Regions from separate parts of the Pseudoalteromonas sp. AOP7-A1-14 genome, predicted to be linked through region 2. Evidence: riboswitches for the same ligand, from Rfam matches in the RefSeq annotation. Region 2 holds a riboswitch; the other holds the start of a gene.

Region 1 (13,700 bases), on a different contig from region 2:
AATAAATTATCAAACTGTGGTGGAGTTATTTTTAACGTAAGGTGTGTAAATAACGCTTCGTCATTACCATTTCGTAGGCGGTTTTCGTGTTGCTTACGCCATTCGTTATCAACACGAAACGTTAACATATCTGCAGGTTGCCAAATGACGCCGAGTGTTATCCGGTGATCAGGAAAATTTAATGCATAAAAGCTGGCATCAATATCCGCGGCACCATAATTTTCTGATTTATTTAAAAAAGTATAACTGGCAATAATTTCAGTGGTATCAAAATGCTTAGTAGCTAAAAACTCAATACCTGAGGTATTTATATCGACCGGATTGGCAGCGCGGGCAAATACTGAGTCATAACTATACGTCCAATCAGTTAGATTATCGTCTTGGCGATAAAAAATAGCTGAATCAAGACGCCAGCTTTGCTCTTCAAGTAATAAACCAAGCTCTAGATTTTGGGTGGTTTCACGCTCAAGTGCGTAGTTACTTCTAAATAAACCGCTAGAATCACTGCCCCCAATGGCTGTGTAACCAGGGACTTGGCTTGCCTGTGCATACGATAAATAAAGTGTGCGCTCAGTGCCGTCAGTGTTTACGGTATTCCATGAAGCATTCCCTAGTAGTGATAGTTGTGAGTCATCTCTATTGGTGTCGTCAAATGCTACACCTAAACGCATAGTAAGCAATTGGTTATCTTGTAGTGCCATTTGGTATTCAGGCAGTACGCTTATTTTATAATAATTACGTGAGGTAAAGTTATTCTCAAGTGTGGTAGATTCAATCGAGTCACTAATAAACTGCGCCGAATAATTTATCGCGAATGACTCACTTTGCCCATGACGCCCTGAAAATGCGAGTGATTTAACCTCAGTTTCATGAAAAGCAGCAAATCCAGAAGGATTTTCACGGGAGTAAATATAATGGTCGTTATTTTTTCGGTAATAGGCTGATGCTTCAAAAGAGCTGTCATTTGCATAGTCTTGTTTATGGTTAAGCATCAATAATTGGGTTTCAAGATCTTCAGTTTCATTCACACCAAAGGGTGTGTATAAATTAGGCCAACCAAAAAACTTCTTTTGAGATCCATAAAAGAAATCAGTTTGTGATTGTGAACCCGTTAATTGAATACGCCCAGATGCGCGGGTAAAATCATGATCGCCGTTTTCAACGGTGCCATCGCTTTGTGAGTGAGAATATTCCCCTTCAAAACCTAGTTGCCAATCTTGCGTGCCTTCAAGTGGCATACTAAAGCCTGCATTGACGCTTTGTAAATTAAAGTCATTGGTGCCTGTACCAAGCGATACACTGCCACCAGTATTGATTGGTGTCCAGCCAAAAGAGACAGTACCCACTGAGCTATTCATACCGTATAGTGCATTATCTACACCTGTGTATATAGCTGGGCTGCTTAACATTTGTGGGGCAATGGGGATTTCGGCAAAGTAATGCCCAGATTGTGGATCAAATAAAGTCGCACTGCCGACTCGAAAGCCGGTATTTTCAAATATGCCACCGCGAATAGTTACATCAGCTTGTGCTTCAGCCATATTACGCGACTGCAAATCAACCCGGGGATCGTATTCTAAATTAGACACTGGCGCATCAAATGTGCCTACGGGTTCTTTATTGGCGGTTGGTGATGCCTCGATAGTGATTTGCTCAATTTCAGTTGCGGCGTTAGTTATGGTGTTAGTTTCGTTTGTAGCATAGGTAAAGGGTGTAACGCTGCAAAGTAATACAGGAATTATAAAGTGCGGAGCACGATTCATGTTATTTTCTCATTATTTTTGTGTGCAATTGTGATAATAACTAAGTTCTAAACAGCCGTTTTATACCGTGATAAAATGGCTAAACTAATCAGTTGTGATTTTGGGCGCTATTGTACATTAAAAATTGCATTTGATAATCATCTGTAAAGTGGCAGAATTTGAATTTTCCGTAATTTAATTTATTTTTAGCGTGCAGCTTCTTAGAGCTATCGCTGGTAAAAAATAATATCACTATAAAGAAGAAGAGGGTGCAAAGAAATAAAACTACAATGGTTATGGCATGTTTTTTAGTTTTTTAGACGTTTCTAAAAGTGGAGTATTAACTTTATTTGGATCATTAATAAATGAATGCACAAAAAGATCAAAATCAGAACGTACACCAAGAAAGCATTTACTTTGCAGGCGGCTGCTTGTGGGGTGTGCAGGAGTTTATGAAACATTTACCCGGTGTGCTCTCTACTGAGGCTGGGCGTGCCAATGGTGCCAGCCATACTACAAAAAGTGATTACGATGGCTACGCCGAATGCGTAAGCGTGGTATTTGATACAACTAAAGTAACGCTCAATATGCTTATTGGTTATTTTTTTGAGATTATCGACCCTTACAGTATTAATAAGCAGGGCGAAGATGTAGGTCTTAAGTATCGTACGGCTATTTACAGTAAACAGCAAAGCCATTTAAAAATTGCCCGTGATTATATAAACAAGCGAGATGATGCGGATAAAATAGTGGTTGAAGTATTACCATTGACTAACTTTGTAAAAAGCGAGGACGAACATCAACAAAGGTTAACTCGTTTTCCTGATGACTACTGCCATATACCTAAAGCGTTACTTCATAAATACAAGGCATAAGTACAAAGCTGAATGAATTTGTTTATTTACTTTTTATTTAGGTGGGCTGTCAGTGCACCTTTATTAGGTATAGTTTCCATAAAGAGCACTTATATTAGACAAAAAAAGCTCACTAAAAAGTGAGCTTTTTAATCTTTTTAAATTTTATTTTACTTTTTCTGGTGGAAAACCAGATAAAATAGTCGCTACTGCTTTACTTACCGCTTCGTTACGCTGTTCAGGAGATTGTTTCTTCTTTAGACGGCCTTCATGTGCGCCACGCCATACTAGCTGGTTCGAAGAGCGGTCAATAACATCAAGTATTAATGTACCTACATCGTATTCGCGAGTGGTTGTTTGAGTGTTATAACTCATACCCCAGTGATTCCAACGGGCACCGTAGCCTGCGTTAAAAGTATCAGCGTCAATTTTAGTATCAACTGATGCATGGTAGTTTAGTAATACATCAGCGGTGTTAGTATCAGTGAGTGTTATACCTTGCGCTTGTAATTGCGTATTAACAGCGTCACGAACACGTTGCTCCATCAATGGACTGATTTGATAGTTATCTGTATTTGCTAAGGTTGCTTGTGGAAGCCAAGCAAACGTTTTGTAATTAGTAAAATCGACAGTTCTGTCGTAATCAACATCAGGGGTTTTTGCACACGCGGCTAGCATAAGTACAGCTGCAGCAATGAGTAGGTTTTTCATAGTATTTGCTCCTTGGCAAAATATGTATAGCTATTTTTTTTATAACATAACATAACATAACATAAAAATAATTCAGCTGAATGTATTCTATCGATATTTCACAAATAATAGCAACTAAGTTTGATTGTAGTTGCTATTTACTGAATGATAAATTAACTCGGTTACATTTTTAATCAATGGTCGTTAATCAATAGAATCATTGTTTGGATGTTCAACTTCAATCCAATCTTTTTCATCTACCCAGTTTTGGGCTCCGTCCTTAACCGAACGAATCGGCACAATATAATCACAACTAATCTGCGGTTTTACTGAAGCAAAAATAGGCACAAAGCCAAAGCTAAGTGCCGTTTCGATAATTGCCTTTTGATTTTGCGGATCAATATCAGCTGCTTCATCAATATATATAGGTATACGGTAAAGGTTTTGTTCTTGATCACTTAATAAGTAGCGAATAAACAACATACCGCATAATAATTTAATGGTAATACGTGTGCCGTTAGAGCCCGCTGAGTCAATTTTCTCAAAGTGTTCGGTTTCACCTGCCCGATTAACTATTTCAAAACGAATATCAAATAAGTCGGTAAGGGTTAATCCCGCTTTATCTGAAGCGAGCTTAATTAAATGATCTTTCGCTTCATTTACCGCGCTTTCGCTAGTTGGCTCTTGGCTAAGTAAGTCGAGAGTATCACCTTGCTCAAATTGGTTTGAGGTACTGATAATGGTGTCAATACTATCAACTAACATTTTTCGCGGTATAACGTTAATTTTAAATGCTTGTAAGTTTGATATTCGGTGCTGACTAATACCTTTATTAAAGCTGTTCATTTCACGGCGCAGGCGATCTAAGTCTTCGCGCAAGCCTTTAATTGTTGCTGCTACTTCGGTTAATGCAACACGAGCTTGGCGCTCAACGGCATCGCGTTCGTTATCAATATTATGAAAAGCACTAATTAACTTTTGATATTTAATGAACTCGTCGTTTTCGTTATCAAACTTAGTAATGCCGGCATTATAAATATGCAAATATGTATTACGTACATTAATATCAAAATTGCGTAGCTCTTGGCAGTCTTTATTAAAGTGATGTACTAAATCACTTAAGTTATCAAAGTCGATTTGCACGTCAATCATGTAAGGCGTTACTTTTCCGCTGTATAAATCAAGCGTATGATCAATACGTTCAGACTTAACTTGTTGTAAACGCTCACTTTGGCGTGATATAAATTCTTTCTTCGACTTGATAATTGAGCGTCTATCAGCAATCGAGCCGCTGTTTTTTTGAATATCCTGTAAGTAGTCGTCAACTTGTTCGCGCTCAGCGAGTAATTGTTCCTTTAGCATGGCTTGAGCGTCAATTGATTGCAGCATAATCTCAAACTGCTCAAAGCGTTTAAGTGCGCTCTCAGCACTCATTAGCTCTTCGTAAAGTGACTCTTTTTCATTTTGCTTGTCCGCTACATTAGCTGCAACCTCACGCTGTTGTTTAAATTCTTTTAGAGAATTTTCAAGAGCATTTAATTGGGCGGTTAATTGCTCTTTGTTTTCGCCACTTTGCATTTGCACGGTTGAGAGCTTTTTTAGCTTAATAGTTGCACCGGGCAGGGTAAGTACGCTGCCTTTCACGCTATCTGATAACTGTTGCAAAAATGCACCAAAAGCATCTTCGTCAGTAATATCAATATCGCCACTGCTGGTGGTAGCAAAGGAAAGGATGTCGGGGTTTAAAATGCGTGAAATCTCTTCGACTTCTTTTAACGATAAATCCTCACGCATACGAGTAAACAAATTAAACTCAAGGTTCTTAAGCTGGAGCTTTAAGCTTTTTATTTGTTTTTGCGTTTCACTTATACGGTAATCAAGGGTGTGTAAGCTTTGCCCTTGTGCGCTATTAATTGAGTGCGAAAGTGACTCGTAACCTTGCCTTAATTGGTTAATACTAGTTTTTAGCGTAGCCATATTCACCAATTCAAACTCAGATTTTAAGGCATTAAAGTCTAGAAACCATTGCTCTATTTGAGTTTGTTTACGTTCAATATCACGCGATTGCTGTACGTAAAGCTGCTGTTTTTGTTCAAACTCATGTTTTTCGTGATCGATGTCTTCAAGGGCAATGTTAAGTTCGCTTAACTGTGCTTCTTGATAGGTATCAAAATCAATTAAGGCTTGGTCTATTTTTGGCGCATAAGCTGCCAGCTTACCTTTAAGAACCGTTTGGTTTTCAAGCATCGATTCAAGCGCAGAAATGGGATCTTGCATTGACTCAAGCGCTCTTAATTCCCGTTTAGATCGGTTTACTTTATCAAACGAGCGGCGCCAGACTTCATAAAAGTCAACTTTGGAGTTGGACATGTGTCGCTCAAACACTCTTAGCATAAAGCGTTTAACATCGCTTGCGCCCAATTTATGCAAGTTTAATATGCGGCGAAATATCTCTTTGTATATAGCTGAGTCTTGCACATTATTAAGCGGGATCATTTTTAAATTTATATCACCATCATACGCAGTAGCACCGCCCATTAATAATGCATTTAATTCTTGGGCTTTAAGTTCGATAGGGTTAAAACCTTGCTCTTTTAAGTGACTAAAAAGCTTGGTGAACTTAATAATGGTTTTGCCCTGGGTATACTGTTCAAGATTTAGCTTGCCTTGATAGCAAAAAAATTGATGTGCGTAACCGGCAATTTTACCAAGGCCTGCAACGCCTATAACTACAGGGCCTTGTGGCAGGTCAGCTTCGAGTAAAATGTATGATTGGTCAGACGAAAAGTAAAACTTACGGGTTTCGTCTAAATCGTGGCCGTCCCATTCAGTAAGGCGTAAATCATTTATAAGTGGGAATTGTAGGGCATTTATTACCGAACTTTTACCGGTGTTATTAGGCGCACAAATAGAACTACTTTTATCCAGCGGAATAATGCATTTGGCATAGCCTGCGGTGTTCAAAAGTGCCAGTTTGCTGAGGCCGTAAAGGTTTTGCATTATTCGTCCTCTCCTAGGTAGGTTTCTTCGCTTACTTCCATTAATGCATCTATATAACGATAAACAGGGGGTTGTAACATAAAGCCGGCTTCTACTTCACGACAAAGACCTAAGCGGATCATGCGTAGGTATACATCTTTTCGTAGATCAGAGCCTGAAAATATCTCTAGTTGATCAAACAGGTGCTTGTTTTGTTGCACTAAAGTTTGCATTAGCTCCAAATCGTTCACTTCATCAAACAATGCGCGCAGCGGGTCTTTACCTGTATTGGCATAATGCTCAATTAGAATATAAATCGTTAAGGCTATCGCGCGGGAAATTTTCCCCATGTTTGGTGTACTTTCGTCGCTAGCTAAGTAATAAAAACCGCGGCTATCGTGTTGTAATTCGTGGCCAAGAGCGGTAAAAAGTACGCTATATTGTTCAATGTATTGGTCAAGTTCTTGCCACATTACGGTATCTTGCTCACTAATGTGATAACCCGTCACAAGCTTTTTATTAATTGCTTGTAGGTGGCTTAGTTCATTTAAATTAATTTGGGTCATAGTAATTACTCACACCCTGTTTGAGATTGTTTTGCGTCAATAGGTTTTGTATTGAAAGGCTCTGTATTAAATGGGAATAGCGAAAAGTGTTGACCGGCAATTTTAACTCGCATTTTTTCATCGCTTTGGCTTATTTCAATGTCAGTATCACTGACTAACTTTTGATATAAAAACAGCATTTCGTCGGCTTCAAGATCAGGATAACTATCACCTAAAAAGGTCAATAGCGGCTGTGGCTTTTTACGGTTTGTATTAAAGCGCTTTTTAAAATTGGCTTTCACATTATTATAATCTGGAATGTTAGGAGCTACGTAGGCTGGCACATCGTGTTGGTCAGGTAGTTCGTATTCACTGTGCTCAAACTCAACCAGCCCGGCCATGTAAGCGATAATATGGCGCTGCTGGCCTAATGAAAAGCGCTGCGCGTCAGATACAAAATGAGGTTGCACGGTACTTAGCATATTATCTACACCATTTTTACGCACTAAACCAAGCACTTTAGCGGCTTGGCGGGTGATTAAGTTATTACGACGTAGTTCTTCACGCAGTGGCATCAGCATATCCGCACTTTTGCGTAGGCTTTCACGGCCGATTAAATGCATTTCTAAAATACGAGTACGTAGTTGCTCAAGCATACGCTTGTCTTGGTATGCCTTACCAGAGCGTTCAATGTGCGCTATTTGGGCACTTATTTGTGCTTCAATGGTTGTTAAGCAAGCATGAAAGTCACCACGAATATCAACCATTTCAAGCATTGGTTCGATGTATTCATCAAATGCTTCAATCACCGCTTTATAACGTTTTTGTAGCGATTGTACCGCGTTATTGGCTTTAGCTTGTTCTACTATATTTAAGATTGCATTTTCATTGTGCGTAAATAACTTCATTATTTTTCGCACACGATCATCCATAATGCGGCTAAAACGGCGTAATTCGTCAAAATCGTCAATTTCACCGGCATTAGCTAGGCGGTTACCAAGGCGTGATAAGTCATCAACTAGTACGCTAATTTCTTGGGCTAGGCCTAAATGCTCTTCTTGCAATAAAAAAGTGGCAAAGTCGGCGATTGCTCGGTTAATTTCAAGCTGTGACGATTTCGCCAAGGGAATTATTATATCTTGGCTTAATAGCCGGTTTGTTTCTTTGTAAATACGCTCATTTGACCATGATGGTTGCTTTTGTCTTATGGCATTTTGTACGTCTTTTAAACTGAAATCAGCCATCTTAAAACGTTTAAATAACAGTTCTAACATGCCCCAATGCTCAGTAATGGTATTTAGTAACTTTTTAGCTGGGATCATAAGCTCCAAAATCCTAGTTTTTGCTTTAACAGCGATTAGTCGCAGAGTTGTAAATCAGCAATAGTTTTACACAGCCTTTGATACTAGAGTGCTCGTCGTGTCGCTGTTTGCACTTAATATGCAATTTTATACTTCTATAAAGGTTATTCAAACACCACGGTAACTGCAATTATTTTAACCTTGATAATGCTTGCATTCGTGCTCATCGCTATAGAGGGTATTATCCATGTAAACAAGGGCGAAACTACCTTTTCTTTGGCAGTTAATGCTGAATTATCTTATTTATCTCGGAGCTTAATGGGCAAAGGCCCGAAAAAATACAACATTAACTCGGCCACTATATTTAGAGATTGCCGCACTCTAGCTGTTTTTAATAGCTGCAATGAGCGCTGTTGTTTATTTAAACTCGTAAGGTTTTATCCAAAATACAGTGAATAGAATAATGCCAAGCGCGATTAGCAAACGCAAGCTGATGTTTTTGGTTGGTGTTTTTTCGTTCTTATTTTCATCGTTTTCTGAGCATATTACTGCCGTGTTTATATCTCTTGTGGTGTTATTGCTTTCGAGCACTAAAACGACCTTAATATTAAGTGTGTCTTATTATTGACTATGCAGCCGGTATTGTTGCGATAAGTAAAGTAAATACACTGACTTTTATGAGTTTTACCTATGTCAGTGTATTTATTAATTGCTTATAAGTTAGGTTATAGGGCTCTTATATTGCAGATAGTTTGGGTATAATAACTTTAAAACAACTTGACAGCTAGACGTCTAAACGATAAATTCCAAACCCCGCTTCTATAGCGGGCTTTGTTATTTTAGGCGTTTACTTAAACGGTTAATATAACATTCAGAAGAGGTGCGATACTTAGGTACTTAATGTGAGGCGACGTAAGCCTGTGACCATTAACGAGGGAAGTACTCGCCGAGAAAAACAACTGAGCGTCGCGGTGGTTTTTCGGTTTATGGGGCTGAATCCTCAAAACTGTCACCAAATTAGGTGGAGAGCTTCTGGCAGTGGACTTTTCTTATCAAGCACCCCCTTGCCAAGTTCTTCTTGTATTATCGTGGTATGAATGCCACAAAAGGAGACGACATGAATACCCAAGTAGCTACAAATAACGCACAGCAGCCTACTCATATAGTAAAGTCAGACTATGTGGTCGCTAAATTTGGTGGCACCAGCGTAGCTAATTTTGATGCGATGAGTCGTTGTAGTGAGATTATTGTAGCCGATAGCAAAGTGCGTGTAGTGGCAGTGAGTGCCAGTGCCGGTGTGACTAATCATTTAGTAGCGCTATGCAATAAAGATTTATCAACAGATGAGCGGTGCAGTAATATTGCAGGCGTGCTGGCTATTCAAGAGTCTATTTTAAGTGAGCTATCACTGGATGCCGATTTAGCCCATGGCTATGACGAAACCATTAAAGCGTTTCAAGTACTTGCCGGTGAGCCTTTAAAAACAAAACAATCACACGATGAGCTATTAAGCTTTGGCGAACGGTTGTCGTCGTATTTATTTACCCAAGTACTGCGTTTAAATGGCTTAAATGCACGACGTTTTGATGTACGAAAAGTATTAAAAACCGATAGTCAGTTTTCCAAAGCGACACCAGATGTTGCTGCAACAGCCGCAGCGGCAAAAGAGTATTTAATACCGCTATTAGAAGAGCAGGTGGTTGTTACACAGGGATTTATTGGCTCTGATGAGGATGGTAAAACAACCACGCTTGGTCGCGGTGGCTCTGATTACAGCGCTGCATTACTCGCTGAAGCCGTAAATGCTAAAAGCGTACATATTTGGACAGACGTAGTGGGTATATTTAGTACTGATCCGCGTTTATGTGTAAACGCTACGCCTATTCCACGGCTAAGTTTTGACGAAGCCGCTGAAATGGCAACCTTTGGCGCAAAAGTATTGCATCCTGCGACTATTTTACCAGCAAGTAGAAGCCATATTGGTGTATTTGTTGGCTCAAGCCGCGAACCGCAGTTAGGCGGCACCTGGATTGAAAAAGAGAAATCTAACATACCGGGTATTCGCGCTGTTACCCAGCGTAAAAACCAAATATTACTAACTCTTAAAAGCCCTGAAATGTTATTAGCCAGTGGCTTTTTAGCGCGAGTATTTACAATTTTAAGCGAGTTTAGTATTTCGGTTGATTTAGTTACTACCTCCGAGATAAGTGTAGCCATTACACTTGATAACGCGCCTAATGCCTCGCGCCCAGAACTTGATCAGGACTGCTTAGATAAATTGGCCAAGTTTTGTCATGTATCGGTTGAAAACAACTTAACGCTGGTGGCCTTGATTGGTTCTGAAATTCAACTTCGCCAACATGAAATTAATTTAATGCAGGTATTAAGTGATTTTAATATTCGCTTAATATGCCATGGTGCGAGTAAGCACAACTTATGCTTTTTAGTTGAGCAAGGTGAATCAGATCTTGTTGTTCAAGCAATCCACCGCCGGTTATTAGAAGTTGAAACCGCCGCGTAATTAGCTTACATGTAGGTGCCTGGCTGTAAGTATTGAACCTTAAGCGCTGATTTATTCAGCGCTTACTAGGCTCTAACTAGTACAAAATACTCTTTTTCACCACATGACATTACTTAGTTTGGGGTTAATAAAGTATTAATGTCTTCAATATAATAGCACTGCCAGTTAGTACTTTTGCTGACTACGCTAATATCAAAATTGTTATATCTAGCGCTCACAGCCGTTAAACTCGCCTTTTGAAGTTCATCAAATATATTTGGGCTGAGTAGTTTAGCGATGGGCTGGCTGGTGGCTTTCGCTAAGGCTTCCTTCAAAGTCCAAATTCTAAAAAAACGTTCAGCTGAATGTTGCTTATTTGCAGTTATTAAATTGACTTCATCTGCATGATAAAAATGCTTTGCGAGCTTTTCAAAAGGGCGTTTTAAAGTTATTTTTTCTATATCAAACCCAAACGCAATGCGCTCAGGGTTTAACGCTGCACCTACAAAACCATTAGAGTGAGATAAACAGCTGCTAAACACGGTTTCACTACCCATAATATGTATAAGTAATTTACTGCTTTTTTCGTCAAATTCAGAGCTAATATGATTGGCTGGGGTATTTTTAAATTCAGTTGCGTGTTGTTTAACTAAATATTTTAGAAGTAACCGAGTGGCTAAATATTCTTGCTTAGCTTTAATGCTTCTACGGCGGTTGATCACGCTTAGTTCAAATTCACTTAATAGGATAGGTAAATCAAATTGACTAATATTAAGAGAGCGGGCATCCAATAATAAAATATAATTTTGCGTGTTTATTTGCTCAAATGGAGCGATCGTAAGTTGTTTTGTAAAAAAAGACGATGGCATAAAAGCTCGATTGGTTACTTTTAAATCAGTTGATTTACTTCCCGTACAGCACAGCGCAAATAGTTTACTGGTTGGGTGCTAAATATGGTTTAATTCACATCAGTGAGAAATAATAACAGATAGTAGATGTATGGCACAATTGCGCGATGGTTTCCAAAGCCGCCTTGGCTTTGTTTTAGCAGCTTCAGGTGCTGCGGTAGGGTTAGGTAATATTTGGGGCTTTCCCACGCAAGCGGCGAATCATGGTGGCGGTGCGTTTTTACTGGTTTATTTCATCGTAATATTTTTATTGGCTGTTCCAGCTTTATACACTGAGCTGTATTTGGGTCACCAAGCACAAGCCAATCCCGTAAAGGCGCTTAAAAACGCGTGGCAAGATCAAGCGCCCAAAGTAGGTGCGGCGGCAGGCTATTTTGGTCTTGGTGGTGCTATCGTGATGTTAAGCTTTTATTCCATTGTAGCAGGATGGATGCTTGCTTATGCACTTGAACCAATTACCACATTTTTTGGCTTTACAAACATTAGTCACTTTTTACAAACTGACTCTATGGCGCGTAACTTTGTATTTACGCCGCTGATGCTTATTTTAACTGCCAGCATTATCTTAAAAGGGGTTAAGTCAGGAATTGAAGCCTGGTCGCGCCGACTTATGCCCTTGCTACTGGTTTTATTGGTGGGCCTTATTGCTTACATAGCAACTCTAGAAGGTGCCAATGAAGGGTTTGCCGCCTATTTAGTGCCGGATTTTAGTCAAGTATTCGATCCAAATTTAATAATAGCCGCCATGGGACAGGCATTCTTTTCATTGTCGCTCGGTGTAGGTTGTATGATGATTTATGGCTCATATTTACGGCCTGACGCTAATTTGCCGCGTTTAACGGCATCCGTAGCATTACTTGACACCGGTGTGGCCTTTTTAGCTGGGTTGTTAATTATTCCTGCTATTTATGTGGCGCAACACAATGGCGTGCAAGTATTTAGTGATGGTAAGTTGATTGGCGAAGGTCAGCTTATTTTTGCTATTTTACCAGAGCTATTTAATACCATGGGTGAAATTGGTTTAGTGGTAGGTTTATTGTTTTTTGTATTGATGTCGATAGCATCACTGACTTCAACTATTTCATCAACTGAAATTCCGGTTGCGTTTTTAGTTGAAAATCATCACGTAGAACGTAAAACAGCGACCTTTATGGTAAGCCTCACTGTACTATCAGCCTCTTCATTAATCATTTTTAATTTTGATTGGTTATTTGGCTTAGTAATCATGGTGCTTACTCAGTATCAACTACCATTAATGGGCTTATTTTACTTTATTACGGTAGGGTGGTTATGGCGCCGTGGTAATCAATTACACGAAGCTGCAAGTGGAGTACGGTATTGGTTTGCACAATACATTCGTTTTGTATGCCCAATATTAATGACGGCTGTGTTTGCCAATGTCGCATTTGGGTAATAACTTAGTCTTCATGCGAACTTGTTCATAAATGAACATAGAACGCATGAAGAAACAAAGAGCTTAAATTCTTCGCATAGCAATGGTTTTATTTAGATGTTATCAATAAGATAAATAAACTAAACGTTAATCGAGTATCAGTATTTAAAAGGCGAATACGTATTAGCTTGTTTGTCAGGTTCGCTTAATAGGACTTAACCAAATCTGATAATCAGAAGTGTGCCAATTGCAGGTGTTTTGATGTCTGAAGTCAAGATTTTATCCCATAGAGATTTTAGTTACTAAGCTGGCTGTGTGGCAAGCTCAAAGTAGCTATTATCATCAAGCGTTTTGCTAATCATCATCGCGCCTTCAAGCAGACTTACGGTATGAATAGCAGCGTGTTTAGGTTGCTGCTCACCATTGGCACGGTGCGCCTCAGTAAGCCACTCTAAATTTTGATTAAAAAAACGTTTAACTTCAAGGCGTACTTTATCCGGAAGGCTATCGCTTTCGGCCCCTAGTAAACCACATAAACACATTTTTCGGTCAGTTACTAATGCACTTCTAAAAAGCTGAGTGTACACATCAATAGGATTTTTACCATTAGCTTTAAGTTCGCTTGGCGTGCCTAACGCATTTAAAAACGCATTAGTATATTGATGAGCAAGCTCAGCGCCTAAATCAGCTTTAGTAGGGAAGTGGTAATGAACACTGGCGCTTTTAATACCTATTTCGCTTGCCAGCTCTCTAAAGCTAAAGTTACTGTAGCCACCAAGGCGTACTTT
Region 2 (12,743 bases):
ATTTGGTCGCCCATATCGAATTCATCAACATTTAGCTCGATTGGTAATGCACCTGAATCTTCCATTGTATTGAAAAAAATAGGCGCAATTTTATTACCTAAACAAATGCCGCCAACGCGCTTGTTGGGAACGTGGGAGATATCATCACCCATAAACCAAAGTACTGAGTTCGTTGCTGATTTACGCGAAGAACCCGTACCTACAACATCGCCTACATAAGCAAGCGGTAAGCCTTTCGCTTTTAGCTCTGCAAGTTGCGAAATTGGACCTACTTCGCCGTCGTTGTCAGGAACAATCCCCTCGCGCGCATTTTTTAGCATAGCTAAAGCATGTAAAGGAATATCGGGACGTGACCATGCATCAGGTGCAGGAGAAAGATCATCAGTATTCGTTTCGCCAGTTACTTTAAATACCGTTACTGAAATTTTACCCGCTACTGCTGGCTTATTAGTAAACCACTCGGCACTTGCCCACGATTCAATAACTTTTTTAGCATGAGTGTTACCTGCTTGCGCTTTTTCTTCAACATCATAAAACGCGTCAAACATTAACAAAGTGCTTGAAAGGCCTTTTACCACTATTGGCGCTAGTGATTCGTCATCTAAAAGCTCAATCATCGGTGCGATATTATAACCACCTAACATAGTCCCAAGAAGCTCAGCTGCTTTTTCTTTAGAAATTAAAGAAGAAGATACTTCGCCTTTAGCAACAACGGCTAAGAAGCCCGCTTTAACATAAGCAGCATCATCCACACCCGGCGGTACACGATTAACTAATAAATCTAGAATGAATTCTTCTTCACCAGCCGGTGGGTTTTTAATTAATTCGATTAATTCAGCCGTTTGCTGAGCGTCTAATGGCGCTGGTACGATACCTAACGCGGCGCGTTCTTCTACGTGTTTACGATATTCTTGTAGCACAATATTGCCCTCTTGGTGACGTTAAAGCGCTCGGCTATGCGCGTTGGCGCGAAAATCACCAAACACTTGTGGTATTCTTACTGGTTAATTATAAAGCTTTTAAGTATAGATTAAAATCCATCCAGTAACGCAAAACATCATACTCGCTATAAACCCCATGAATAGAACTATAAAAAATCGCTATTTTAATGAATATCAATTAACTACTAATAATAATTATTATTTTTAAGCATAAAAAAACCCAGCCGAAGCTGGGTTTTTAACTATAAATAATCGGTTATTTACGCATTACTTTAACGCGTTCAACAGACTTAAGTTGTGATTCTACACGACGGTTTTCAGCGTGAGCTTCAAGCGTATAATCTTCATTCTTAAGGCGCTCTTCACCATATCCAACTGTAGAAATTCTATCAGCACTGATGCCATCTTTAATTAGCTCTTCGGCAACATCATCCGCACGTTTTTCAGATAATGTTTTATTATAAGCGGCTTCACCAACTGCAGATGAATGACCTTCTAAAACAACAGTTGTTTCAGGGAACTCTTTTAAGAACTTAGCTACTTCTGCAATATCATCAAAGTATTTTTGATCAACCATCGCCGAATCATGAGGGAAAGTAACTAATAAGCTAGTTGTTACTTCTTGCTCTTCGTACACAGTACAACCTGTAGCATCAACTGCATCTGTCATAGGAGTATTTGCACATTGATCGTCTGCATCAATTACACCATCATTATCAGTATCTGTTGCAACAACAGGTTCTGGAGCTGCTTCAACCGGCTCTTCGACTACTGAACTCTGACCAAATAAGTAGTTGATACCTAATTTAGCATTCACATCTGTATAGCCACGGTCAAGACCTTGGTAAACTGATGTTTCAGCATTAAAGAATAGGCCATCAGTAATAAAGTGCTGGTAACCAACACCGGCGTTTAAGAAGGTATTATCAGTCGCGACTGTAATTTCTTTTACACCGAACAAGCCATAGAAAGGGCCGCCGTCAAAGTGATAAAGAGCATCAATACCATAGCGCTCTCCATCTACATCGTCACGATTACCGTTTGGAATTGGATTAGCTAAGAACGCATTAAAGTCCATATCTGCATACTCAAGACGTGCACTCCAGTTATCACTGAAACGGTAACCTGCTTCGGCACCCCAATTTGCAGACTCATTAACTTCTAAGTTTTGGTACATATTAAGATCTTTCCAAGAGGCGTCGTAATAGTCACCGAACACACCAATGTAAAAACCTTCTGTTTTTTCTGCTGCAAATGCTGATGCGCTAGTTGCAGCTAACGCGATTGCGATTGTAAGTGATTTTAATTTCATTGCTTCCTTCCCATTTTAACAATTAAACTTAACGAATAAGATTGTGACTAAATACTTTCAGTCCAATACGATTTCAACTAGAGTACCCAATGCTTCGTTAATGATTACTTAACGAGCATAGAAAGTTTGTAATTTTTATACAAACGTTACTTTAAGTTTAGGTGCTCTTTAATTATAGTTCAAATAGAATATTTTACTAAACTTCTAAAAATTCACATCAAATTTTGTAGTGTAGTTTTCCAATACATCCTTAACACTAAGGTATAAAATGCAATCTACCATTATAGGTACATTATATTGGTTAATTTAATATCAGCAAGCTAAAAGCAATAATATTGATAAATATAATCAATAGGGAATGCCTATGATAACTTACTTAAAGCTTAACGCTCCTAACAACCGAACTTTATACTTAGGTGCCACAAAAAGTTTGATAGTTTTTATCTAGGTCCCCACTAACATCTTGGTATTTTGATATTTCATTGTCAGCCTGATACGGATTTTTCAACACGTTTAAAAACTCGTCTAATTGCGCACTATGCTTATGTTCAATAAAGTCGCTAATAATTGTTTCAATTATATGGTTTCGCGGTATAACCCTAGGGTTTGCTTCACTCATTTTACCGTAGCTGAACTCATCGGTTCTCGCCAGCCACTTTTTCGCCCAACTAGAAAGTACCGCTGGTATCATTTGTGGGTCTTTTAAACTTTGCGTTAGATCGTTAAAAGTATTGGTATAATCTAAGTTATATTGCTTTAGCAAGGTCAATAACTCTGACACCAACTCGTTATCACTTGCTTGTGAGCGATTTAACCCTAGTTTTTGTTCCCACATTTCAGTGAATGCTTGGTTAAACTGATCTGCAAAATGATTTATTATCGAGCTAAGTAATTCAACGGCTTGCTCTTCATCATCACTAATCAGTGGGATTAGGCTCTCTGCCAGTCGTGCGCAGTTCCAATTAGCAATATTGGGCTGATTACCAAATGCATACCGACCTTGGTGATCTATTGAGCTAAACACAGTATCAAAGTCAAAGTCATTCATCATCGCGCATGGGCCGTAATCAATAGTTTCCCCACTTACTAAAGTGTTATCAGTATTCATTACACCATGAATAAAGCCGACTCGCATCCAACTAACAACGAGTTCAATTTGCTTTTGCATAACTGCGTTTAAAAAAGCCAAATAACGTTCAGTGCCCGTTGCTTCTATTTTTGGGTAGTGGCGTGCGATAGCTAAGTCTGCAAGTGCTTTTAATCCAGCTACATCACCTTGAGTTGCTAAATATTGAAATGAGCCTACGCGAATATGACTACTAGCTACTCGCGTAACAATCGCACCGGGTAAAGGGGTTTGACGATATACAGGCTCACCACTTGCAACAACCGCTAGGCAGCGAGTTGTTGGCACACCAAGGGCATGCATGGCTTCGCTCATAATATATTCACGTACCGCAGGGCCTATACTACACCGACCATCCCCCCCGCGTGAAAATGGCGTTGCTCCCGCACCTTTAAGCTGAATATCCCACGCTTGGTTGTTTTTATCGACTATCGCGCCAAGTAAATGCGCACGTCCATCACCAAGACGTGGTGAAAAGTGGCCAAATTGATGGCCTGAATAACCCAGTGCGACTGGCGCCACATCGCTATTTATTTTATTACCACTAAAGTAAAGTGCTTGCTGTGATGAATTTAAGTCAATATTTAGCTCTTCAGCAATATGGTCATTCCAAAGTAAAACTTCGGGTGCACCAACAGGGGTCGGTGTATCTGTAACGGAAAAGGCATCCGCAATATCAGTGTAACGAGAAATAAGTTTCATAAATCACCCTTTAATTAGCCTTAATGCCAACACGGTTATCACCTACACTGTAAGCAACAAGTAAGCTTAATTCTTGCAAACTCAAACCACTTTGTTGTTGCTGCTCATTAAAGAAATTCTGAGTGCTTTGGAGTGATTTTTTAGTTTGCAGACCACCATCAATGATCTTGTGACTACGTAGGTAACTTTCAACATCGCGAGATAACAAAAATGTATCTTTACCTAAAGTCCGTAAAGTATAAGGTCCTGTATTACCGCCTAATCGTGCACCGTGCTTTTTTAAGTATGCCCATAAACCAATAATATCTTCACTTGGCCAATTAGCAATAAATTGGCTAAAGCTACTATGCTCACTAGCTGCTTCATGGATCATATAAGCGTTTTCAGGAATAGTTTGTACTTTTTTAAAGTTACGAACAATACGTTCGTCACTTGCTTTTTGCTCGAGCATGTCCGGAGGCATCATTAGTAATTTCTCGATACTAAAGTCCCAAAAAACCTCTCTAAAGCCGGGCCATTTGCTATTGATCACTGACCAATAAAAGCCACTTTGAAATACTTTGCGTGTAAACTCCTCAAGCCAAATATCATCACTAATGGCCATTAGTTGCTGGGCTGTATTTGGGGCGACTAATAGTTGTTGTAACATGGCTTCGCCGCCTTTACGCTCAAGCGCTCGCTGGTATATATCTTGAAACTTTTCCATTACTCAATTACCCCTGCAAATCTTTGTATTAGTGTACGAAAAAATTACACTATACGTAACCATTTACTAAAAACGATCGCCTAAAACCTGCTTGACACCTAGACGGCTAAAATGCTTTAATCTCTGCTCATTCCCTATTTATGTGTGTTGGCTACAAGCGAGCACTCAGGGCTGGAAGAGGTGCGTTATTCAGGTAGCGTATGGTAGGAGCACACACTCCATCGACCATACGTGAGGGGAATTAACGCCGAGAAGTGTTTATCGTGTGATATAAGCATTTCGGGCGACTAGGTTGAATCCTAGCGACTGTCACCAAGTGCAGACACTGCAACTATTTGGTGGAGAGCTTCTGGTCTTAGTAATAATAAGGCTATTGTGCCCTATTGTTTTAAGCCCATTCGCTCTTCGAATTATAATATGTTCGATGACGCATACATGGCAAAAATTTATTAACGCCTGCCAATTGATTCATCGAACGCTCTATAAGTTCGTGAGAGATGATCAACAACTTTAATTTAGATGACTTCCCATTATGGACAGCATTAGTTACGCCGTTTAACCAACAAGGCGAAGTAGATTATGATGCTTTAACTGGACTTGTTGCTCAGCAACAAGCTGCCAATAACGGTATTTTATTACTTGGTAGCACCGGTGAAGGCTTAGCTTTAACACTCAAAGAACAACAAACGATTGTTGAGCATGTATGTCAATTAAACCCGAGAGTGCCATTAATGGTCGCGGTGGGTGGTATGAACTTAAAGCAGCAAATTGCTTGGGTTGAATATTGTAATCAACTCCCTATTGATGGCTACTTATTGGGTTCACCTCTTTATGCAAAGCCCGGTGAAGTCGGGCAAACACATTGGTTTGAAAGCCTGCTGGATACCAGTCGCTTTCCTTGTATGTTATATAACGTACCGGGGCGCAGTGCCGTTGATATACCCGTTAATGTTGTTCGTAATTTACAGCATCATCCACGGCTTTGGGCACTAAAAGAAGCTAGTGGCGACATCAACAAGTTTGAAGCATTCAGAGAAACCGCTCCCAACCTGGCAATGTTCAGTGGTGACGATGCACTGATGCCTTACTTTGCCCAAGCTGGCGCTAAAGGCTTAGTATCGGTAGCCGCCAATGCGTGGCCTGAGCAAACTCACGAATTTGTTAAGCGCAGCTTAAGCGGTCAACATCCCAATTTATTTGCTGATTGGTCTAAAGCCATTAAGAGCTTATTTTCCGTGGCAAGCCCAATTCCCGTAAAAGTATTAATGCATCAACAAGGTCGCATTAATACTCCCTATTTACGACCCCCGCTAACTCATTGTGAGTTAACGCAAACTGATTGCATTACCAATGCGAACAACACCATTTTATCTTGGCATTAAATACAGGTTTTTATAATGAGCTGGTTAGAACTATTAAACGATTTAGAAGCAGGCGCAGTCCGCGCAGCAACACAAGATGATAACGGCCAATGGCAGGCAAACGTTACCGTTAAGCAAAGTATATTAGAATCTTTTAAAAACGGCACTAATACAGAATTTCCAGGGGGGTTTGTAGACAAGCATAACTTAGCTCCGCAAAGCTTTGCTGCAGAGGCAGGTGTACGTATGGTTCCTGGTGGCACCAGTGTACGCCGTGGTGCGCATGTTGCTAAAGGCACTATTATCATGCCGCCAGCGTATGTAAATATTGGTGCCTTTATTGACGAAGGCACTATGGTTGATAGCCACGCGTTAGTGGGTTCGTGTGCACAAGTAGGTAAAAATGTACATTTAAGTGCTGCTGTGCAACTAGGCGGGGTACTTGAGCCAATTGGTGCAAGTCCTGTTGTAGTAGAAGATGATGCTTTTATCGGTGCAGGTTGTGTCATTGTCGAAGGAGTTGTAATTAAAAAAGGCGCGGTACTTGCCCCTGGGGTACGTTTATCAGCGACGATTCCTGTTTATGACTGTGTTAATGAGCGTCAACTTGATAAAGGTGAACCCATTCCAGAGTACGCTATTGTAATACCGGGCTCTCGCCCTGCTTCAAACACATGGGCCCGCGAGCAAGGCTTGAGCATGTCATGCGCGTTAATTGTGAAATACCGCGATGAGCAAAGTGACGCATCATTATTACTTGAAGAGGTTTTACGATAATGAGCTTTTTGAGCACACCAGTTAAAAATGCCTTAAATGAGTTATCTGCAGAGCTAGACTCCCCTTTTTTTATTTACGATCTTGATGTATTAAATAACCATTTAGCGCATTTAATGACGCAAACAGAAATAAAGCTTTGGTACGCGGTAAAAGCAAACCCCTTATCTAAAATTATTCAAAGTTTAGATAAGGCAGGCTTTAATTTTGATGTTGCTAGTAAAGGGGAGCTTGAGCAAGTACTTAACCAAGGTGTTAGTAGCAACCGAGTGCTCAACACAGGGCCAGCTAAAAGCCCAAAACAAATTAAACACTTCATTAGTCGCGGTGTACGCACTTTTGTAGCTGAAAGTATCAACCAAGTCCACTGGCTTAACAAACAAGCAACACAACAGCAGTGCCAACTACAAGTTTTATTACGCGTGCAATTACGCTGGCCTGAAGGTGAGAAAAACCCCTTAGGTGGTGATAGCCTAACCCCCTTTGGTTTAGGTTGTGATGAATGGCAAGCGCTTAATATAAGCGACTATCCAAACCTTAACTTTGATGGCCTACATATATTTCAGTGGGGCAATATGCTTAGTAGCGAGAAGCTAGCGGATCTTTGGTCACAAATGATTGACCCTCTAGTCAAGCTTGCAAACGACTTATCAATTAATTTAAAAGTCCTTGATTTAGGCGGTGGGCTAGGTATCCCTTATACTTTAGATGCCCCCACACTGAGCTGGGATAAGTTAATTAACTCTCTTACTACAATAAAACAACAAGCGGGCGTTGAGGAATTATGGATGGAGCTTGGTCGCTACGCAGTGGGTGAATGTGGACATTATGCAACACCTATTGTCGAAGCTAAGCAAAACTACGCTCAACAGCAAGTTATTTTAAGTGGAGGCATTAACCACCTACTTCGCCCAGCGGTAACCAATCAAGACTTTCCTGTACAATTATTACGAGAGTCGACTGCAAAAAGCCAAACGATGAGCTTATATGGACCTCTTTGTACCGCACTCGATTGCTTAGGTGAGCATCAACTTCCAGTCGATTTAAACGAACAAGACTGGCTTGTATTTAGTCAAAGTGGTGCTTATGGATTCACTGAAAGTATGCCTTACTTTTTATGCCATGAACTTGCTGGTGAATATACGTTAGAGCAAGGAAATGTCAGCTGCATACGCAGTATTGAAGATGCCAGCTACTATTTACGATAAGGTCTGAGATAAACCATGAGCAATGTGATACAGCAAGAAAATATCATCGTGGGGGAAGTCGCTAATGGCTTACCGTTATCAATACCGGTTTATCGTATTGAAGGGGATGGTTCAGGGCCTAGTGTATATATCCAAGCGAACATGCATGGTGCTGAGGTACAAGGTAATGCCGTTATTTACCAATTACTCGAGCAAATAAAACACCTCAAAATTAGGGGTGATATTACGCTCGTCCCTTATGCTAACCCTATCGGTTGTAACCAAAAATCCGGCGAGTTTACCCTTGGTCGTTTCGATCCTATTACAGGCACAAATTGGAATCGTATGTATCACTGCAATAATCACTTAGCGGCTCAATTTGCAACTGAATATGCGCACAGTGATGACGACACCTTAAAGACAGCCTTTAGGGCAGCGCTTATTAACGATGTAGAGCAACAACTAAGCGGCCCTGCTTATCGTGTTACCACGGGTAAACGTATCGCACTTAACTTACAAAAACTCGCTCATCAATCCGATATTGTATTAGATTTACACACCGGCCCTATTTCAAGCCAACATTTATATTGCCCAGACTATGCAAAGCAAAGTGCGCATTATTTTAATATTCCCCATGTGTTGTTTATACCTAGCGACTTTGATGGTGCAATGGATGAAGCCAGTTTCTGCCCTTGGTGGCAATTAACAGAACAACTAGCCAAGCAAGGCCGCGAGTTTAATGTACAAGTTGAAGCCTTTACCGTTGAGTTGGGCAGCCAAGAAAAAATAGACTTAAGTGTGGCGCTTGATGATGCAAATAGTATTTTAAGTTATCTCAATTATAAGCAAGTTTTTGAAGGGGCACCTCACAAACCAAAAGTAATGAAGCGGTTCGGGTGTAACTTAAATGACTACATTGCATACTATGCTCCAATAGGTGGAATGGTTGAGTATTTAGCTCCTTTAGGCGAGCACATTAAAGCAGGCCAGCCCATCGCTAATATTTTACGTATGGAGCGCTACTTGTCTGAGCAACCACTGCAAACTTTAACTTTTGATTGTGATGCTATTGCTATTTTGCACTTTGCTTCTGCGAGTGTTAATCAAGGAACTGAGCTTTATAAGTTTTTTACTAACGTCTTTGAGCTATAAGCTCTTACTTTCTCATTGCGTGAGAGCAACATTCGTTATAAATAATTAATGTTGCATTGAACAAGCGGCTTAGGCCGCTTTTTCTTTTTTAAAAACTGAACTAAACTCAATTAAGTTCAGTATCAATTCACTCAATATTAGTTAGATTTAAACAGATAATATAAGCCTTTAATGTGAAAATTGTATATTAAATTACAGGGCTTTGCGTATAATTTAGCTAATTGACTACACTCATTTGCAAGGATCATTATGAATTGGCGCTACGGAGTTTTTTTTACCACTATTATTTCAACCTCTGCGTTGGCACAGCAGCAAAATCCGACTGAACAAGACGATGAGTTAGAGCTTGTAAAGCAATGTATTTTAAACGAAGCAATTGGCGGCCAAAATGATATGACCATCGCTCAATTACGTGAAAAGTGCTCATCGGTTGATGAATCAAAACAAACTACAGCACTTGATAAACGTAAAGCCCGAGAAGAAGCCAGCGAGTCAAACCGCAATGTAATTACACCCCATAAGCGCAACTATATATTGCCTGTATCGTATGTTTCACACCCCAATGTTCGTGAAGCAGACGGCCTTTCTGATCTTTCTGAAGGTGACGGTGAGCCTCTTGATCATGTAGAAGCTAAATACCAACTGTCTATTAAAGTGCCGCTTTATGATAACTTCTCAGATGATGATCAAGCTGTTTATTTTGGTTTTACACTACAATCTTACTGGCAAGTATATAATAGTGATATTTCTTCACCGTTTCGTGAAACTAATTATGAGCCTGAAATTTTTTGGGTGAATTACCTTGATGAAGAGCATGTGTTTTGGGGTGATGAAATGGCCGTCGTACTAGGCTTGTCACACCAATCAAACGGCAGAAGCCAGCCAAACTCTCGTTCTTGGAATCGCATTTATGCCAACTTCATTTGGGAGAATGAAGGGTTTGTATTTAGCTTTAAACCTTGGTACCGCATCGCAGAAGATCAAAAAGAAACGCCACTACAAGCTGACGGCGACGATAACCCTAATATTTATCAATATATGGGTTATTTTGAGTTCTCAGGGGCTTATCGTGTTGATGAGCATGAATTCAGTTTTATGACTCGTAACAACCTCAACTCAGATAATCGCGGCGCAATACAGTTAGATTGGTCTTTTCCTCTTTGGGGACGCTTACGTGGCTATGCACAATATTTTAATGGGTATGGTGAGAGCTTAATTGATTACGACGCTGATATTGAGCGTATTGGTGTAGGTATTCTGCTAACTGACCTACTTTAATAAGTTATATAAAATGTATATGTAATTAAGGCCAAGCAATTGCTTGGCCTTAATCTTTTGCAAGACTTGACCCTGATTACTTTATAATCTTATAAGTACCTTCAAACTCTGCTACGAGTGTCTCGCCATCATAAACTTCAACAGGCACTAAATAACTCGCCTTACCCTCGCTTTCAAGCTCATTTAACTTCCCCTTACAACCACTTAAATTAACACTACCACGAGGTTCGTTATTAAGCGGTTTTGCATAATTAATATTGGCACTGGCCAATACAATATTGCCCTCAAGGCCCGCTTCTTTTAATGCTAAGTAAGTCGCGCCCCAACCTGTTAAGGTCGCCAAGCTATAAATAGATCCAGCAAACATAGTGCTGTGTAAGTTCAAGTTAGCATCTAAATCAGCGCTAGTCGTAAATTGCCAATCGGTATAGCTTTCTACTTTAATACCCATCGCATCACTAATCGGGATTGATTCGCGCCAAATATTTTGTAGTACTTCGGTCCAATTAGGATGGCGGAACCAGCCAGGTTCAGATGGTCTTTGTTTAATCATTTTCCAGTGCTGAACATCGTTATAGGCTAAATGCGCTTTTTCTTTTAGCTCATAGCCATGGCGTTTATAAAACTCCAGTGCTCGCTCACGAGCAAATAAAACCAACTCGGCTGCATCTTGGGTCCACGCTATTTTTTCAAGTTCATGTAATAAGCGACTACCAATGTGTTGATTGCGTGACAACTCACTTACCGCCATATAGCGAACTTGCGCTTGTTGATGATTATTAAAATGCAGCCTTGCTACACCTAGCACATCACCTTCATTATTCTTTATAAAGCGATGCTCGGCATCTTGTTCCATATCATCTTGTTCAGAGCCACGAGGTTCACCCCAAGGTGCACGTAAAACTTGCCAGCGCAATTGATAGTATGCCTGCCAATCTTCGCTACTTTGTGGTGTAGTCACCTGAAACATAATCACTCCTATTAAAGCATTTAGCCAATTTTATTTGACACTTTATTATGGTTAGTAACCTTACCCTACCTCAATAAAATTTGGAATACGACTTTGGCTCATACCAAGTTACCTCAAGATCCAAAGGCATTGCTTGAAAGTAATAGCTACTCCTTTGTTAAAGTTAATAACGCAGTACAAATCATATTTAAAAAATTATTTTTAACAATAACTTATGTCACCATTATTGCTTTTTAGAAGGGATTATCATTATTATAAAGTAACGCTTTAGAATTAGCCCTGTAAAACACTCAATTTTGTATGTTCAGATGGTTTAGATATACAATATAAAATTAAATAGGCTACTGACGCTTTATTTTTATTAGTCTATGGTGGTGTTATGGAAAATTTATTTGAAGATAGTGGCACTGTAAAGCATAGCTTTATTGAAAATTGCCATCAAATAGGACAACTACTTTATTGGCACAAGCAAGGCGCTAATAGCATTCAAGTGCGCCAACATAAACAGTTACGCTGGTTACTTATTAACGAAACCTTACAATCTGTGATCGAAAAAAGTAGCCCTAACCGCCTGCTATTCCCACATTTGCAATATTTAGCTAAACTTTGGCACCCTTTAACTAAGCCACAAACCATACTTGAGCTTGGCCTTGGTGGAGGTGCTATCCGCAATTACTTACAATATAGCTACCCTGACAGCGCATTGATGTCAATCGAGAAAAACCCCGATATAATCCATTGCTACAAACGTTTTTTTGGTGGTCATGACGCCGCTAATTTACAGTGCTTTGACGCCCAAGTAATATTTAACAACGGACAGTTATACGACTGGATTGTACTTGATTTGTTCAGCCAACTGGATGCACCTTTATTTTTATATAAACACCAATTTTATTTAAAAGTACATGCAGCATTAACTGATAAAGGTTATCTATTTATCAACTTTTTATCTGAACACAGCTCACAACTCACACAGCTAGAACACCTACTTTTCGCTTCATTTGGAAAACGCCCGATTATTGAAAAAATTCCCGGCTACATTAACCACATTGTGATGATAAGAAAATAACGTCAGCATTCAAACTAGGCTCTCAAATTAAATGTAACAGGCCCATCATTACATAAGCTCACCTGCATGTCGGCAGCAAACTGTCCTGTAACGACGCTTACCCCTTGTGTTTTAGCTTGGTTTACAAAGTATTCGTATAGCTCGTTTGCTTGCGGTGGTGTAGCT

The links. A riboswitch is a leader RNA that binds a small molecule or an ion and turns the genes downstream of it on or off. The one in region 2 is predicted to bind lysine.
Region 1: it holds a riboswitch for lysine, as region 2 does, so the genes downstream of both, lysC (lysine-sensitive aspartokinase 3) here and dapA (4-hydroxy-tetrahydrodipicolinate synthase) in region 2, are expected to answer to the same signal.

Annotation. Positions count from the first base shown of each region.
Region 1 is NZ_JBQSVO010000088.1:2,070-15,769, forward strand. It holds gene ACT3RM_RS13165 (TonB-dependent receptor plug domain-containing protein) at 1-1,763, opposite strand, end outside; gene ACT3RM_RS13170 (peptide-methionine (S)-S-oxide reductase) at 2,108-2,617, shown strand; gene ACT3RM_RS13175 (DUF4136 domain-containing protein) at 2,762-3,307, opposite strand; gene ACT3RM_RS13180 (ATPase) at 3,491-6,286, opposite strand; gene ACT3RM_RS13185 (condensin complex protein MksE) at 6,286-6,831, opposite strand; gene ACT3RM_RS13190 (hypothetical protein) at 6,837-8,132, opposite strand; lysine riboswitch at 8,979-9,151, shown strand; gene lysC (lysine-sensitive aspartokinase 3) at 9,229-10,632, shown strand; gene ACT3RM_RS13200 (4'-phosphopantetheinyl transferase family protein) at 10,746-11,480, opposite strand; gene ACT3RM_RS13205 (sodium-dependent transporter) at 11,611-12,933, shown strand; gene ACT3RM_RS13210 (TetR/AcrR family transcriptional regulator) at 13,215-13,700, opposite strand, start outside.
Region 2 is NZ_JBQSVO010000077.1:1,727-14,469, forward strand. It holds gene acnB (bifunctional aconitate hydratase 2/2-methylisocitrate dehydratase) at 1-920, opposite strand, end outside; gene ACT3RM_RS12120 (OmpA family protein) at 1,198-2,253, opposite strand; gene ACT3RM_RS12125 (protein adenylyltransferase SelO) at 2,666-4,081, opposite strand; gene ACT3RM_RS12130 (DNA-3-methyladenine glycosylase I) at 4,092-4,787, opposite strand; lysine riboswitch at 4,955-5,144, shown strand; gene dapA (4-hydroxy-tetrahydrodipicolinate synthase) at 5,285-6,169, shown strand; gene ACT3RM_RS12140 (2,3,4,5-tetrahydropyridine-2,6-dicarboxylate N-succinyltransferase) at 6,185-6,925, shown strand; gene ACT3RM_RS12145 (PLP-dependent decarboxylase) at 6,925-8,130, shown strand; gene ACT3RM_RS12150 (succinylglutamate desuccinylase/aspartoacylase family protein) at 8,146-9,261, shown strand; gene ACT3RM_RS12155 (phospholipase A) at 9,511-10,539, shown strand; gene ACT3RM_RS12160 (bifunctional GNAT family N-acetyltransferase/hotdog fold thioesterase) at 10,616-11,509, opposite strand; gene ACT3RM_RS12165 (spermidine synthase) at 11,889-12,578, shown strand; gene dtd (D-aminoacyl-tRNA deacylase) at 12,593-12,743, opposite strand, start outside.